4 regions of the Gottfriedia sp. NPDC058432 genome follow, and region 1 is predicted to be linked to each of the others. Evidence: riboswitches for the same ligand, from Rfam matches in the RefSeq annotation. Region 1 holds a riboswitch; each other region holds the start of a gene.
What was found. Region 1 has a riboswitch for S-adenosylmethionine ahead of mtnK (S-methyl-5-thioribose kinase). Riboswitches for the same ligand answer to the same signal wherever they lie in the genome.
Positions count from the first base shown of each region.

Region 2: it holds a riboswitch for S-adenosylmethionine, as region 1 does, so the genes downstream of both, ACFWM3_RS19610 (LLM class flavin-dependent oxidoreductase) here and mtnK (S-methyl-5-thioribose kinase) in region 1, are expected to answer to the same signal.
Region 3: it holds a riboswitch for S-adenosylmethionine, as region 1 does, so the genes downstream of both, ACFWM3_RS04275 (trans-sulfuration enzyme family protein) here and mtnK (S-methyl-5-thioribose kinase) in region 1, are expected to answer to the same signal.
Region 4: it holds a riboswitch for S-adenosylmethionine, as region 1 does, so the genes downstream of both, ACFWM3_RS18475 (ABC transporter permease) here and mtnK (S-methyl-5-thioribose kinase) in region 1, are expected to answer to the same signal.

Region 1 is NZ_JBHXLC010000020.1:42,695-46,642, reverse strand. It holds gene mtnA (S-methyl-5-thioribose-1-phosphate isomerase) at 1-648, opposite strand, end outside; gene mtnK (S-methyl-5-thioribose kinase) at 655-1,830, opposite strand; SAM riboswitch class I at 1,902-2,060, opposite strand; gene ACFWM3_RS18045 (carbon-nitrogen family hydrolase) at 2,124-2,906, opposite strand; gene ACFWM3_RS18040 (pyridoxal phosphate-dependent aminotransferase) at 3,050-3,948, shown strand, end outside.
Region 2 is NZ_JBHXLC010000024.1:26,120-30,067, reverse strand. It holds gene ACFWM3_RS19615 (ATP-grasp domain-containing protein) at 1-720, opposite strand, end outside; gene ACFWM3_RS19610 (LLM class flavin-dependent oxidoreductase) at 736-1,785, opposite strand; SAM riboswitch class I at 1,947-2,053, opposite strand; gene ACFWM3_RS19605 (Ger(x)C family spore germination protein) at 2,207-3,298, opposite strand; gene ACFWM3_RS19600 (GerAB/ArcD/ProY family transporter) at 3,295-3,948, opposite strand, start outside.
Region 3 is NZ_JBHXLC010000003.1:23,215-27,162, reverse strand. It holds gene ACFWM3_RS04280 (ATP-dependent DNA helicase) at 1-1,801, shown strand, start outside; SAM riboswitch class I at 1,880-1,983, shown strand; gene ACFWM3_RS04275 (trans-sulfuration enzyme family protein) at 2,065-3,234, shown strand; gene ACFWM3_RS04270 (trans-sulfuration enzyme family protein) at 3,240-3,948, shown strand, end outside.
Region 4 is NZ_JBHXLC010000021.1:45,224-49,171, forward strand. It holds gene ACFWM3_RS18470 (Ig-like domain-containing protein) at 1-889, shown strand, start outside; SAM riboswitch class I at 1,503-1,609, shown strand; SAM riboswitch class I at 1,693-1,791, shown strand; gene ACFWM3_RS18475 (ABC transporter permease) at 2,020-2,952, shown strand; gene ACFWM3_RS18480 (ABC transporter permease) at 2,952-3,899, shown strand; gene ACFWM3_RS18485 (ABC transporter ATP-binding protein) at 3,913-3,948, shown strand, end outside.

The DNA of each region.
Region 1 (3,948 bases):
TGTAACTGGGATACCACTTTGGTTCAATTCCCAAGATGTCAGTCTTGCCCCTTGAAATACTGGTCTAGTTTCTGTTGCATAGGCTGAAATTTCCCAACCTTTTTCTTTTGCTAAGTGAAGTGGAGCTAAAGCTGTTCCGTAGCGACTTGTCGCAATACTTCCTGCGTTGCAATGAGTTAATACCGCTGCACCGTCATGTAATAATGTTAAAGCGTTTTCACCGATTTCCTTGCAAGTTGCCTCATCTGCTAAATGTAATTTTATCGCTTCTTCCATGATGATTAATTTAGCTTCTGATACAGTAACTGCTTCTTTACTAGATCCAATTAGTTTTTCAACTGCCCATGCTAAATTTACTGCAGTTGGTCTAGCACTAATTAGTTCATCCGCTAATAATCTTGCTTGTTGATGAAATTCTTCAATTTGTTCAGTTTCAATTTCTCGAACACCTAAATAAAGTCCATACGCAGCTGCTAAACCGATCGCTGGTGCTCCTCTTACTTGTAATTTTACGATTGCTTCACGTACATCTAATAATGTTGTTGCATCTAAATAGTATATTTCAGTTGGTAATTTTGTTTGGTCTAAAATTTTTAAGCTTTCACCGTTCCATTGTAATGATTCAGGTATTTGCTGTAATGTAGTCATCGATTATTACTCCAATCCATTAAGTAAATTTCCAATATTTCTAATAGTAAATCTATTTTTTATACAATAAACTCCGAATTTTAAGACTTTTTTCTTTGCTTCAATTTTTTGATTATGTTCCAGTGCATCAATATCTTCAACATGAGCAAGACCGATACTTCTTCGGATTAATTCACATCCAATAACCCCAATTGCATCCACCCAATATCCTTCTAGTTTTTCTTTAATTAAAGCTTTTTGGTTAAACGGTCTAACACTATGCTCTTCCCATAGGCGAATAAATGTTTCATTAAAAACTTTTTCAATGTTTAAAATGTGTTCAATAATTTCGTCCTTTAGTTCAGTACGACTGAAAAGTTGAAAAAGTAAATTTGCCTGAATTTGCCCTAAATCAAATCCGATTGGTCCGACAAATGCAAATTCCGGGTCAATTATTTTTGTTTCTGTTTCAGATACGAAAATGCTTCCCGTATGTAAATCACCATGTAATAAAGCTTCTTTTTTCGATAAGAAATCTAATTTTAGTTTCGCAACCTCAATTTGTAGATCTTCATCATTCCATAGATTTTGAATTTCATCTGTTAATTCTTCTTCAAAACTATTTGTTTCACTGTTAAAAAATGGGTCCGTGTAAACAAGATTTTCTGTTATATCACATAAGTCAGGATTATTAAAAAGATACTCTAACTCTTTTTTCTTAGCCGGTGAAGTTCCAAAGTCTGAAGTGAAGAATAATGATTTAGCTAAAAATTCTCCAATATGTTCAGCTAAAAACGGATAGCTTTTTTTCTCAATGAAACCTTTTCGTAAAATTTGCAAGTGAGATAGATCCTCCATTACAGTTACAGCTTGATCTTCGTCATGTTCTAAAATTTTTGGTGCATGTAATGGGATTAGCTCATTGTATATTTTTGTCGCATTACTCTCGATCGTCGCTCGCTTTAATGTAAGTGGCCAGCTTTCTCCAACGACTTTTGCGTATGGTAGAGCCTGTTTTATAATTAACCCTTTCTCGCTTCCTACGGGATTAACTTTAAACACTAAATTTAGATTCCCATCCCCGATTTCTATACTTTCACATAGTTCATTTTTAAAATAGCCAAGTTTTTGTAAATAAGTAATTGCAGTTGCTTCTGTTAAAGGTCTATATTCTTTTCGTTCAATGACAGTCACTAAATTCATCCCCCTTGAATTTTGCAAAATAAAAAGCCTCTTTTCCGAGACGAAAAGAGGCAATACTAATTGGCTTTCGTCTCTTATCTACCAGAAAATTTCTTTTCTGTTGGAATTAGCACCGTGCCTTACTGAGCATTTAAGCTCAGGCGTATACAATACGCCCCATTTCACAATGGTATTACGGTCGGTTGCTGGGCATCGTCGGGCCAAATCCCTCCGCCTACTCGAAATAAGAGTTCGCATATTTGATTTTATAATCGTATTTTAGTTTATAAATTTTTAATTTGTCAATCACTTTTTTAAATTTTTTTGTAAATTTCTTCTTTTCTGTCTTCAAAAATAGGGATTGTACCGCGTATTTCATCGACTTTTTTCGGATCAATTTCACCGAATACGATTTCTTCATTCGTGCTACCTTTGGAAATTACTTCTCCCCAAGGGTCAATGATCATTGATCCTCCGCCAAATGTATTCGCTAAATCTTTTCCTACTCGATTACAAGCAACAACATAACACTGATTTTCAATTGCTCTTGCTTTTAACAAGATTTCCCAATGATTCATTCTTTGAATTGGCCATTCAGCGACAAAAAATAAAACTTTTGCACCTTTTTGAGAATGAGCTCCAATCCATTCAGGAAAACGCAAATCATAGCAAACAAAACCTGCAGCTGTTAATCCCTCGATTTCAAAAAGACCGTCTGTTTCCCCTGATTGAAGATAGTGATGCTCGTTCATTAACTGGAACAAATGAACTTTATCATAAGATTTTACTAATTCACCAGTATTGCTAATAACAATTAACGTATTCGTTACCCCATTTTCTCTTGCAATTGGGAACGAACCAGCAATCAATATTACATTATTTGATTTTGCAATCGACTGAAGTTCAGAAATAATCGCTTCTTGTTCACCTGTGTGCAAGCCAATCTCTTCCAAACAATAGCCTGTTGTCCATAACTCTGGTAATACGATAACCTGAACATTTTCTTTAACAGCTTCGTTTATTTGAGTTTTCATTTTCTCTAAATTAGACTTTGATTTACCTAAAATAACGTCAGATTGAATACACGCAATTTTAATCACAATTTATTCACCCTATTCTAAATTTTATAGACATTTTTAAATCGAGCATATATGATGGTGAAAGTTATTGCAACAATCGTTCCTGAAAATCATTCGATTAAGTAACGATTTAATCAACTTAAATTAATTATATTTTTGGAGTGATTAACTTGAATCATAGTAAACTATTAAACAATTTACCTAAACAATTTTTTGCTTCACTAGTCCAAAAAGTGAATCAGTCAATTAGTAATGGTCACGATGTCATTAATCTTGGTCAAGGAAATCCAGATCAGCCAACACCCGACCATATTATAAAAGCATTACAAAAGTCTGTTGAAAACCCTTTAACTCATCGTTATTCTCCGTTTAGAGGGATGAGCTCTCTAAAAAATGCTGTTGTAGAATTTTATAAACGAGAGTATGATGTTGATTTAGACCCAGAGGAAGAAGTAGCCATATTATTCGGTGGAAAAGCTGGATTAGTTGAGCTACCACTTTGTTTATGTGACGCTGGAGATACAATTTTAGTTCCAGATCCAGGCTATCCAGACTATTTATCTGGTATATCTCTTTCAAAAACAGTACCATACATGCTTCCATTACTTGAACAAAATCAATTTTTACCAGATTATAAATTAATTCCTCAGGATGTTTTGGATGCTAGTAAAATATTATTTATCAATTATCCAAATAATCCCACTGGCGCTATCGCAACAGAAGAATTTTTTAAAGAAACAGTTAAGCTTGCAAGAAATAATCAAATTACAGTTTGTCATGATTTTGCTTATGGCGCATTTGGTTTTGACGGCAAAAAACCTTTAAGTTTTCTTCAAACGCCAGGAGCAAAGGAATGCGGGATTGAAATTTATACCCTCTCTAAAACTTATAATATGGCTGGTTGGAGAATCGGTTTTGCAGTTGGAAATAAAGAGGTTATTTCAGCAATTAATCTATTACAGGATCATCTTTACGTTAGCATCTTCCCTGCTGTTCAAGAAGCTGCCGCTGTTGCGCTTACAGAATCTCAAGAAAGTGTAAAACAACTATTAGCACTTTA
Region 2 (3,948 bases), on a different contig from region 1:
GCCTTCAATGATTTGGAACTTAGGTTTCTCTTCTACTTCTTCTCCTACTGGGCAGAATAAATCACCAATTTGGCACGCATCAGCTGGGCAAAGTTCAAAACCTTCCGAAGTATCAACTTTAACTGCATAAACAAAGTTTCCTCCTACAAATTCACAACGAGTGATGTAGCTTTCAGGGGATTGAATGTATTCCTGAATCAGTGTAATTCCATCAACTGGTTCTTCAAAGGTAGGTCCTTCCACATAAGCTTTTAAAGCTTCGATACTATGAAATAGTTGAACCCCTAACCCTTTACCAGCACGATTATGTTTCGTAATAAATGACTGTCCAGCAAAGTTTTTAGCTGCCTTAATAATGTTTTGTTTTCCAACTGCTGCGATCGTTTTAGGAGTCTTCACAGCATACTTGTTTAGCTCTAAATATTGTAAAACCTTACTAACTTCTAGCTTCAAGGCATTCGTTCCATTCAACACCGTACGACCATGTGCTTCAAGCCAAGCTAATACTTGACCAGTAAACTCGGCTGCAAAACGATGATCACGTGTATGAGAGGACGCACTCATTCGGCTATAAAAGATCCCTTCTGGTGGTGCAGTTGATAAATCTACCGTACCTTCGTCTAAATGCCATTCCTCATAAGGAACTCCAAGCTCCTCTAATCTTTTTGTTAAATGCACAGTCCACTCACTATTTTCATGAATTACGTATACTTTGCTCATCTTTAAATCCCCTTTCTAGTTCTTTATTAAACTACGTTTTTGTTCTACTAATGGCATAACTTGTTTTGAAAAGCGTTCCATTTCCTCAAGTTGAGGTGAAAATTGTAATAATAATAAGTCTAGGCCAGCTTCTTCATATTGTAAAATTCGTTCTGCAATTTGCTCTGGTGTTCCTACTAGATTTGGTCTAAGACCACGATTTGAAACTGAGTAATCTTGTAATTGGATTTGTTGTTCTAATTGTGATTTTGTAGTGAAGTCTTTAAAGCCTGCATACCCGCTTGAATCTTTCACAGTCGTAATTTTTTCTAGCTCAGCCAAAGCCTCTTCTTCTGTATCTCTACAAATAATATAAGCGGCCATACCGAAAGAACTTAATGGTGCATTTCCTGTTTGTTCACGGCGCACCTTCATATCTGTTACTTTCTGATTAATTTCTTCAACTGTTCCACCGTGCATCACATATGCGTCGCACTTTTCTACAATCGTTTGCTTTCCTTTTTCACTTTCTCCGCCTGCATATAGAATCGGATTTGGTCTTTGAACTGGTTTTGGAGCAAGCTTTGTATCCTTTAAGTCGTAATATTTACCTGAATAATTGAACGTTTCTTCTGTCCATAAGCCTTTAAGAACATCAATAAACTCCTCTGTCCGAGCATAACGCTCATCATGTTCTGTAAAAATACCGCCATATTGACGAGCTTCTTCTGCCCACCATGCAGAAACGACGTTTAGCGTAAAACGGCCGTTACTGATTTGATCAATATTAGCAGCCATTTTTGCTGTTACTGCAGGATTATGAAAACCTGGACGAATCGCAGTCATAATTTCGATTTTTTCCGTCACTGTAGCAAGTGCCGCTGCTGTTGACCAAGCTTCAAGTGAATCATGCTCCGGACCTTTAATATCGTTTAAATATAATTCAGCTATTAAAGTAGTCGAGTATCCCCATCTTTCAGCTGATTGAATAACCTCTTTAGCATATTCAAATGTTGGTGGCATTCTTTCGTCATCCACATTACGTAACCATCCTCCAAAAATCGGTAACCAAAAACCATATTTCATTTCTATTCTCTCCTTTATCATTAAAATTGTCTAGTTTTCGCATTGGTTAAGTTGGGTTTATATATAGTGAAATTCAGTTTTGTTTAACCTTCCGCGTAAATAAATAAAAAAAGAAAAAAGCCTCTTTCATTCAGAAAGAGGCATCGGAAACAATTGTTTTCGACTTATCTATCAGAATGATTTCATTCTGCAGGAAGTGGCACCGTTCCTAAATAAGGAGGTTGCCGGACGTCATAGGGCCTGATCCCTCGGTCACTCTCGATAAGTTTGAATTATGTAATTTCTTTAACTGAATCATAAATCCTAGTAAACAGATTGTCAATAAGGGAAATTAAACATCTTTATTGAGATAGCGCTTTCTTCGTTGTATTTATTAGAAAAAATAAAATTTTATAATTATTTAATTGAAATTAAATCGAATTTAATACATAGTACCAGTTCCCTTTAGTTTCACTTCTGATTTTACTCGAAATTCAATTTTTGGATAAATTTCTTCCCACTTATTTATTTCTTTTTTTGTCACTCCGTATTTTGCTTGATAGTTTAACCCAAGTCCAAGTGGATCAACATTTAATTCCTGTAGACGTTCTAGAAATTTTTTTGTTCTTGAGCTCATAATGATTGATGCTTTTTTCTCATACTCTTTCAATTCTCTATTTTGATGTAGTGTCTTATTAGATTCCTCAATAAATCCTTTTACCTTTATATGAACGTCTAGATATGGCTTTTTATTTTTAGGCATAACAATTTTCATGTCAGTTTTCGTATTTTCAGCACTTATGTAAAATTGATTTTTTCCTTTTCCAACATTAATTAATGTTGTTACTTTGGGATTTAAGAGCTCATTAAGCATCCTTGTTTCATCACGATTTAATACTGCTTTAAATTTTGTTCCTTTAAAAACTGCGGAAGTATTAATTTTAAAGGAACTATCGAACGGTTCAATAATAGGTAAATATGGATCTATACCGTTTTCTATCAATCGCATATAATAATCATTAAGTATCTCTGACATTACATATGGTGACCTATTTGATTCTTCATTAAAAGCTAACACAACAGCGTTACCCGCTAATCTCTCTGATTTAACCCTCCATGATAAAGCTTCTTTTGCAGTAGGTTCTCCTACAGCTACATAAGCAACACCTTGAATATCTGGCCGTTTAATAAACCACTTCATCAAATCAATTTGGTTTTCAACTAGTAGCTCTTTATCGATAACGATTACCCTACATTGAGCAAAATCTAATTTTTTATCTACTAAAGATTGGATTATTCTAATGGCCTCAGAAACTGAAGTTGATTTTTGAGAAATAATTTGAAAATTAGACTTTCCCGCTCCAATTTGTGCTGATGGGATGGCTAATTTCACTGACACAAGGTAGACGCCATTTTCATCTGTATGATCGATTCCTATCGCTACGACAAAAAAACGTTTATCAACATCGAGTAATTGGCAACCAGACATAAAACTTAATTCCATAATTAACAACAACGTTAAAATACGGTTCATGCTCTTTGCCTCCGTGATAAGAAAAAAATTAACACTACTAATATGCCTTCAGCAGGAAAACGGATATTTTGCCATATTTTAATCAGATCAAATAATTCTCTTTCGTTCGTAAATGTCTGCAGTGTCATCGTAACGGCTCCAAAAAATAGAAAGATCATATATCCATAAAATTTCCTTTTTTTAGCGGGTTTCAAATTATAATTAAAAAACATTCCTTCAAATAGTTTTAAACCAACATGCCATGTTAATATGCTAAATAATAGTGACAACAAAAGGAATATATAAAGCATCAAATATAGCACTCTTTCGATAAACCCATATTCCATTCTTAGAGAATCAGTTATGAAGACCCAAGGAAACACTACATCATTAATCCCTTTAACACCTAAAAAAGCAATTGGGACGAAAAATGTAAAACTAATTACAACGAATCCGATTAAAGGTAAAATCCACAGAAATTTAACAACCTTTTTCGTTTCAAGATAACGATTGATGATCGCTAGATTTATATAGCCTGTAAAAAAATAAGTAGCAGCTGAAATAGAACTATAGTTAGGCATTTGCCAAAAATAATGGAGTATTCTTTTAATATGGACGAAATAAAAATAATTGCTTGCCATAGCTTTATAAACGATAAAAAAAACAACTGG
Region 3 (3,948 bases), on a different contig from region 1:
AATGCTGGAAATTTATTATCCTTTTGCAAAATGGAAATACGATCATATTGAAACAAGGAATCAGACAATAAAAGAATTAAATTTTCCCTTTCCTTCTTTTAGAAAAGGTCAAAGAAAGTTAGCAGGTGCGGTATATCAAACAATTCAAGAAGGTAATAATTTATTTGCGGTAGCCCCAACCGGAATTGGCAAAACGGTTTCGACTATTTTTCCGACAGTTAAAAGTATTGGTGAGAATAGTATAAATCGAATGTTTTACTTAACTTCTAAGACGATTACTAGGACTGTTGCTGAAGAAGCATTTAAGCTAATGACAGATGAAGGACTTTGTATAAAGTGTACGACGATTACAGCAAAAGATAAAATCTGTTTTAAAGAAGAGACGATGTGTCAAAAGGATTATTGTGAATTTGCTAATGGTTATTATGACCGAATAAATGATGCTGTTCTTGATATTCTTTCATCGGAAAAATCGTTAACTAGGGAGAAAATAGAAGAATATGCCCGCAAACATACAGTATGTCCATTTGAATACTCTTTAGATTTATTAAATTCTTCCGATGCGATTATTTGCGATGTAAATTATATTTTTGATCCTAGAGTTTCGTTAAAACGATTATTTGATGAACATAAACGAAGTTCGGTTTTATTAATTGATGAAGCTCATAATCTTGTTGATCGTGCAAGAGAAATGTATTCTGCGAGTCTATTCAAATCTAAATTTTTAGAGTTGAAAAATAGATATAAAAATTTAAAAGATGAACTTTATGACATAATAAATGAAATAAATAAGCGATTTATTGAATTAAGAAAAAAATGGAAGGACGTTGTAACCCCAGTTTCAAAGGAAATAGATGGTGATTTACTAGAACTTCTACATACATTCAATGAAATCGTAGAAATAAAATTACAGGAAATGGAAGAGGACGAAAATAAACAAATTCTACTTGATACATATTTTGAGTCACTTAACTTCGTCAAAATTGCGGAGTTTTTTGATGAAAATTATGTATGCTACTATGAACTATATAAAAGTGAAGTACATTTAAAGTTATTTTGCCTTGATCCTTCTAAAGTAGTGAATGACGTCATAAAAAGATTTCGCTCTACAATTTATTTTTCGGCTACTTTAACGCCAATACAATATTTTCAAGATATGCTTGGTGATCAAAGTCGAGATTATACAATTTCAATCGATTCTCCTTTTCATAGAGAACAACTGGAAGTAACAATTGATCCTCTTTCAACTCGATACCAAGATCGTGAAAGAAATTTAGAAAGATTAATTGATTCTGTCTATAAAGAAATTACGAAAAGAAAAGGTAATTATTTAGTTTTTTATCCGTCATATCAATATTTAATTCAAAGTGTTGATTTATTTAAAGAGAAAAACCCTAACATAAAGACAATCGTTCAAGAAAATGGTATGTCTGAAATTGAACGAGAGGAGTTCCTTTTACAGTTTGATAGTCTAAATGAGGAAACTTTGGTTGGGTTTGCTGTATTAGGTGGAATATTCTCTGAAGGGATCGATTTAAAGGGGGATCGCTTAAACGGTGTCGTAGTAGTGGGTGTAGGATTGCCACAGATTTGTTTAGAAAGAAATATTTTAAAGGAGCATTTTAATTCGGTTGGAAAAAATGGGTATTATTATGCATATGTCTTTCCAGGTATGAATAAAGTAATGCAAGCGGGTGGAAGAGTTATCCGTTCTGAATCAGATGAAGGGACTTTATTACTAATTGATGATCGATATAAGAGTTCACTTTATCAAAGTTTATTACCTGAAGAATGGAAGTAAGAGTTAATTATTAAATAATTCAAAAAAAACGATTGATAATTATCAGAGTTTTTAATATACTAACAATATAATTTAATAATCTTATCAAGAGCGGTGGAGGGACTGGCCCGACGAAACCCGGCAACTCTAGTAAATACTAGAAAGTGCTAAATCCTGCAGGTGAAAAACCTGGAAGATAAGAGCGATATGTTTATTTTCAGACATAACCACTTCTTATTTTTTAGGAAGTGGTTTTTTTATTTGACTAAAATGGGGGATTTATAATGACTAACACAAAAGAGGCTTTAAACACGAATAAAAAATCGATTGAAACGGTAGCTGTTCATGGTAGCAAAGGGTATGATCCATTAACTGGTGCAATTAGTTATCCAATTTATCAATCAGCTACATTTAAGCATGCAGGTCTACATCAGTCAACTGGATATGATTATGCAAGATTACAAAATCCAACACGAGAAGAAGTCGAAAATACTGTTGCAAAATTAGAAAGTGCAAATTATGGCGTTGCATTCGCAACAGGAAATGCAGCAGTTACTGCAGTATTAAGCTTATTTAAAAAGGGTGATCACCTAATTGTTTCAGATGATTTATATGGTGGTACATATCGCTTATTCGAAGAAATTTATTCGCCATATGGACTTGAGCATAATTTTGTTGATACGACTGAAATTGAACATATTCTTGATGCACTTAAACCGAACACAAAAGGAATTTTTATTGAGACACCTTCAAATCCAATGATGAAAGTAACTGATTTAAAAAGAGTAGTAGAGATTGCAAAAAAACGAGATATTATTGTAATTGTCGATAATACATTTTTAACTCCTTATTTCTTTAGACCAATTGAATTAGGGGCAGATGTAGTTGTTCATAGTGGAACAAAGTATTTAGGTGGCCATAATGATACACTAGCTGGCTTCGTCGTAACGAATTCAGAATATACAAATGAACGAATTCGCTATTATCAAAAATCAACAGGTGCAACATTAGCTCCATTTGACTCTTGGTTAATCTTAAGAGGAATTAAAACATTGCATTTACGCATGGAATACAGTCAAAAAAATGCGATTGTACTTGCGAAGTTTTTAGAAAATCATCCAAATGTTACTGAAGTATATTATGTAGGATTACCAACGCATAAAGGGTATTCAATTATTAAAGAACAGGCAACTGGATTTGGTGCAATGATTTCATTTAAAGTGAAGGATTTAAGTTTAGTAGAACAGGTTTTAGGAAGCGTAAAAGTCATTACATTCGCAGAAAGTTTAGGTGGAGTCGAATCGTTAATTACGTATCCACATACACAAACTCATTCAGAGATGCCAGAGGAATTTAAAAGAAAGCTTGGTCTAGATGACCATACATTACGTTTATCAGTGGGAATTGAACATATTGATGATTTATTAAATGACTTAGAAAATGCATTGGGGTGATGAGCATGCAATTTGGAACGAAACTAATTCATAACGGAAATGAAATTGATCAGGCAACAGGTGCATTAAGTATACCAATTTATCAGACATCAACGTTTCATCAATTTGATATAGAGAATTTTGGGAAGTACGACTATGCGAGAAGTGGAAATCCAACAAGAGAAGCGTTAGAAAATACAATTGCAAAATTAGAAAATGGTGTACGTGGCTTTGCGTTTTCATCAGGAATGGCCGCAATCTCATCTGTATTATCTTTGTTTTCAGCAGGAGATCATATTGTCATTTGTGAAGATGTTTATGGGGGAACATTTAGAATAGCAACAAAAGTTTTAAATCGTTTCGGAATCGATTTTACTTTCGTCGACGCATCTAATTTAGAAGAGATTAAAGCCGGAATAAAGCCAAATACAAAAGGACTTTATTTAGAAACACCGTCTAATCCTCTTTTGAAAATTACTGATTTAAGTAGTGCTATTAAAATAGCAAAAGAAAATGACATCCTTGTCATTGTAGATAATAGTTTTTTATCACCATATTTACAAAGACCATTAGACTTAGGAGCTGATATTGTCGTTCATAGTGCAACAAAGTTTATTGCAGGTCATAGCGATGTAATTGGAGGATTAGCGGTCGTAAATTCAGAAGAACTTGCAAGTGATTTATACACAATCCAAAATTCATTCGGAGCTATTTTAGGTCCACAAGACTGTTGGC
Region 4 (3,948 bases), on a different contig from region 1:
GTTGATGATAGGTGGTAAAGAATACAGTGCAAAAGCAGATGGCTATGGAAATTACAAAGTAACCATCCCAATCCAAAACGCTGGAACAACAATTTCAGTCGAAGCAAAGGATAGTGTCGGAAATGTAAGTTCTGCTAAATTTATTAAAGTCGTTAAAGTGGCTCCCAACATCCCAACTGTAAATACAGTCAATAATAAAACGAACATTGTATCGGGAAAAACCGACGCATATGCAACAGTAGTAGTAGAACTCTCAGGGAAAATATTCAGTGCAAAAGCGGATCAGTATGGAAATTATAAAGTTACTATACCAATTCAGAATACTGGAATAAGTATATCTATTACAGCACAAGACAGTTCTGGTAAAGTAAGTGCAGCAAGAAGTACTAAAGTTGTAAGAATAGCTCCAAATATCCCATTAGCCAATACAGTCAATAATAAAACGAACACAGTTACTGGTAAAACAGAAGTAAATGCAACAGTGGGTGTAACAATCTCTGGGAAAGTATATAGTGCAAAAGCGGATAAATATGGGAATTATAAAGTAGGCATTCCAATTCAAAATTCCGGAATAAGTATATCAATTACAGCAAAAGACAGTTCTGGAAAAATAAGTGCAGCAAGAAGTATTAAGGTTGTAAGAGTAGCTCCGAACATACCAATTGTAAATACAGTAAAATACTATTCTACAACAGTAACAGGGAAAACCGAGAAGTATGCTATTGTAACTGTCAAAATTGGGACAAAAACATACACAGCAAGAGCAAATGTATCAGGAAACTACAAAGTACATATTCCAAAACAGCGAGCGGGAACAAAGTTAAATGTAAATACAAAAGATTCCAAAGGATTTGTAAGTGCTACTAGAGTATTAACAGTTTTAAAATAGTAAAAAGGCCAGTAATCATTCGGGGAATTGCGTTAGTTAAATAAGAAAAAAAGATCCTTCTCAAAAAAAGAAGGATTTTTTTGTGTTAATTATTACAATCAGTAATGAACTTTTTTATCTTTTTCTGAAAATTTTTCAACTGATAAATCAACATTTTTTATTAAGGCAGTAAAGAATTTTTTTATCCAAAAACACCAGCAAAAGGATTGAACCTTTTAAAAGAAGGCTCAATTCTTTTAATTATTATTTGAAAAAGAAAAAATCAGTAAGATCGTTAAAAACATCTGTGTTTTTTTTACTGAAATTTGCAATCAAACTAGTTATTTTAATATAACAATCATCATCTTCGTTTTATAATTTTATTACGTTCAATTTAAGGAACTAATAGAAAGAATCAAAATAAATATGTAAGGCTAATCTAAAAGTATTTTTACTTGGTAACTTTGAAAATAAATTATTAGTGTTTGGAGTGACAAGGTTTTCTACAATAGTTTGGAATTAATTTCCAAAAATTACTGAAAAATCTAACATTTAGTAAATGGGTTGACGTGATTTTTTTTATCGGTTAATCTTGTTTCAATCAATTAATAAAAATAAATTACATAACAAATAATTCTTATCCAGAGAGGTGGAGGGACTTGGCCCTATGATACCTCAGCAGCGGGTTCTATATGAACACTGTGCTAATTCCATCAGGGTATTGCCCTTGAGAGATAAGAAGAGTAGATTTTCCAACAAATCCTCTTCTATCTAAGAAGGGGATTTTTTTCATCTATACCCTTCATAATAACTAAATAAATTATTTCTTATCCAGAGAGGTGGAGGGACTGGCCCTATGAAACCTCGGCAGCGGGTTCTTGTAATACCGTGCCAATTCCATGGGAGATCCCAAAAGATAAGTAGAGTTAGTAAAAAACCTCTCAACTTGTCTTTGTTGAGAGGTTTTTAGTCTGAAGTAGAATAATTCCTTTTGAACGTGGAGCTTTATAGAAGAAGACATGGGAATTATTTGGTTTTAATACCAAGTATTCATATGTGAAAAATGTGATTTTGGTATTCTTAAGTGTTGTTGCCACCAATTTAGGTGTTCTACAGATAAAACATTTTTTTAAAGGAGGAAGGTACTGAAAATGCGATTTTTATTTAAAAGATTAATAACAATGATTGTTACGATTTGGATTATTATCACTCTTACCTTTATCATTATGCATCTCATTCCCGGTGATCCGTTTGCATCAGACGCAAAATCATTACCTGAAGAAATTGTCAAGAATATGCGGGCTAAATACAATTTAGATGAACCGCTACATGTTCAATACCTACTATATCTTAAAGATTTATTGCATTTTAATTTTGGTCCATCTATTCAATCGAAATCGAGAGGTGTAAACACATTAATTGCAGAAGGATTTGGACCATCAGCATTATTAGGAATTCAAGCATTGATAATAGCTTGCGTTGTTGGAATTGGATTAGGAACGATTGCAGCGTTAAAGCATAATAGATTACTTGATTATGTATCAATGTTTATAGCAATTATTGGAATTTCGATTCCTAGCTTTATATTAGCCCCTTTATTAATAAAATATTTTAGTGTTCAGTGGGGGCTATTACCAGTAGCATCTTGGGGGACTTGGAGCCATTCTATATTGCCGACGATTGCTTTGACAGTAGGTCCAATCGCAATAATTACTAGGTTTGTCCGTACTAGTATGATTGAGGTTTTGAATCAAAATTACATAAAAACTGCAGAAGCTAAAGGACTGTCAACAATTGAAATTGTCGTCAAGCATGGTATTCGAAACGCTTTAATTCCAGTTATTTCTTTTATTGGACCTTTATTTGCAGCGGTTATTACTGGAACTTTTGTAATCGAGAAAATATTCGCTATCCCAGGACTAGGTAAATATTTTGTAGATAGTATTTTTAATCGAGATTACCCAGTTATTCTAGGCACTACTATTTTTTATAGTTTTATATTAATTGTTACGCTTTTTATTATAGATTTGTCCTATCGTTTGATTGATCCACGAATAAAATTTGGAAAAGGAGATGAATCATAATGAATCAACCAGAAACGAATCTCGACTCTCTCTTTCATCCAGTAGATCGGTCGACAATGCAGAAACAAAAAATTATAAGGCCCCAAAAAAACTATGCGAATGAGATTGTTAGAAAGATAGCTAAAAATAAGCTTGCAGTAGTTGGCTTTATTTTACTTACAATCATTATTATTCTTTCAATTATTGGGTCTCATATGGTTCCATATAGTCCAAGTAAACAGTCTTTAACACAAGGAAATTTATCGTTATCTAGTAAACATTGGTTTGGAACGGATGATTTAGGTAGAGATGTGTGGTCAAGAACATGGGCTGGTGCTAGAATATCGCTCATTATCGGATTCTCTGCAGCATTAATCGATTTAGTCATTGGAGTGTTTGTAGGTGGTATTTCTGGCTATATGGTTGGAAGAAGTAAAATCGGAGATCGAATCGATAGTGTTTTAATGAGAATTGTGGAAATTCTTTATGGGATACCGTACTTACTAGTAGTAATTCTCTTAATGGTTATTATGAAGCCAGGACTAGGAACGATGATTTTAGCCTTATCAATCACTGGCTGGGTAGGAATGGCAAGAATTGTTAGAGGGCAGGTCCTACAATTAAAACAACAAGAATTTATACTCGCTGCAGAAAAGCTTGGTACATCACATTGGAAAATAATTTTAAAACATTTCATTCCGAATATGATGGGAATTATTATTGTTAATTTAACGTTTACGATTCCTAACGCTATATTTGCTGAATCTTTTTTAAGTTTTCTAGGATTGGGAGTACAGGCCCCGTCAGCAAGCTGGGGTACAATGGCAAACGATTCATTGGGGGTTATTTTAAGTGGACAGTGGTGGAGATTGTTTTTCCCAGGTCTAATGATTTCATTAACAATGTTTGCTTTTAATGCTTTTGGTGATGGATTACAAGATGCATTGGACCCCAAATCGAATAAGTAAGGAGGGATAAACAGTGAATTATTTATTAGAGGTCAATGATTTACATATC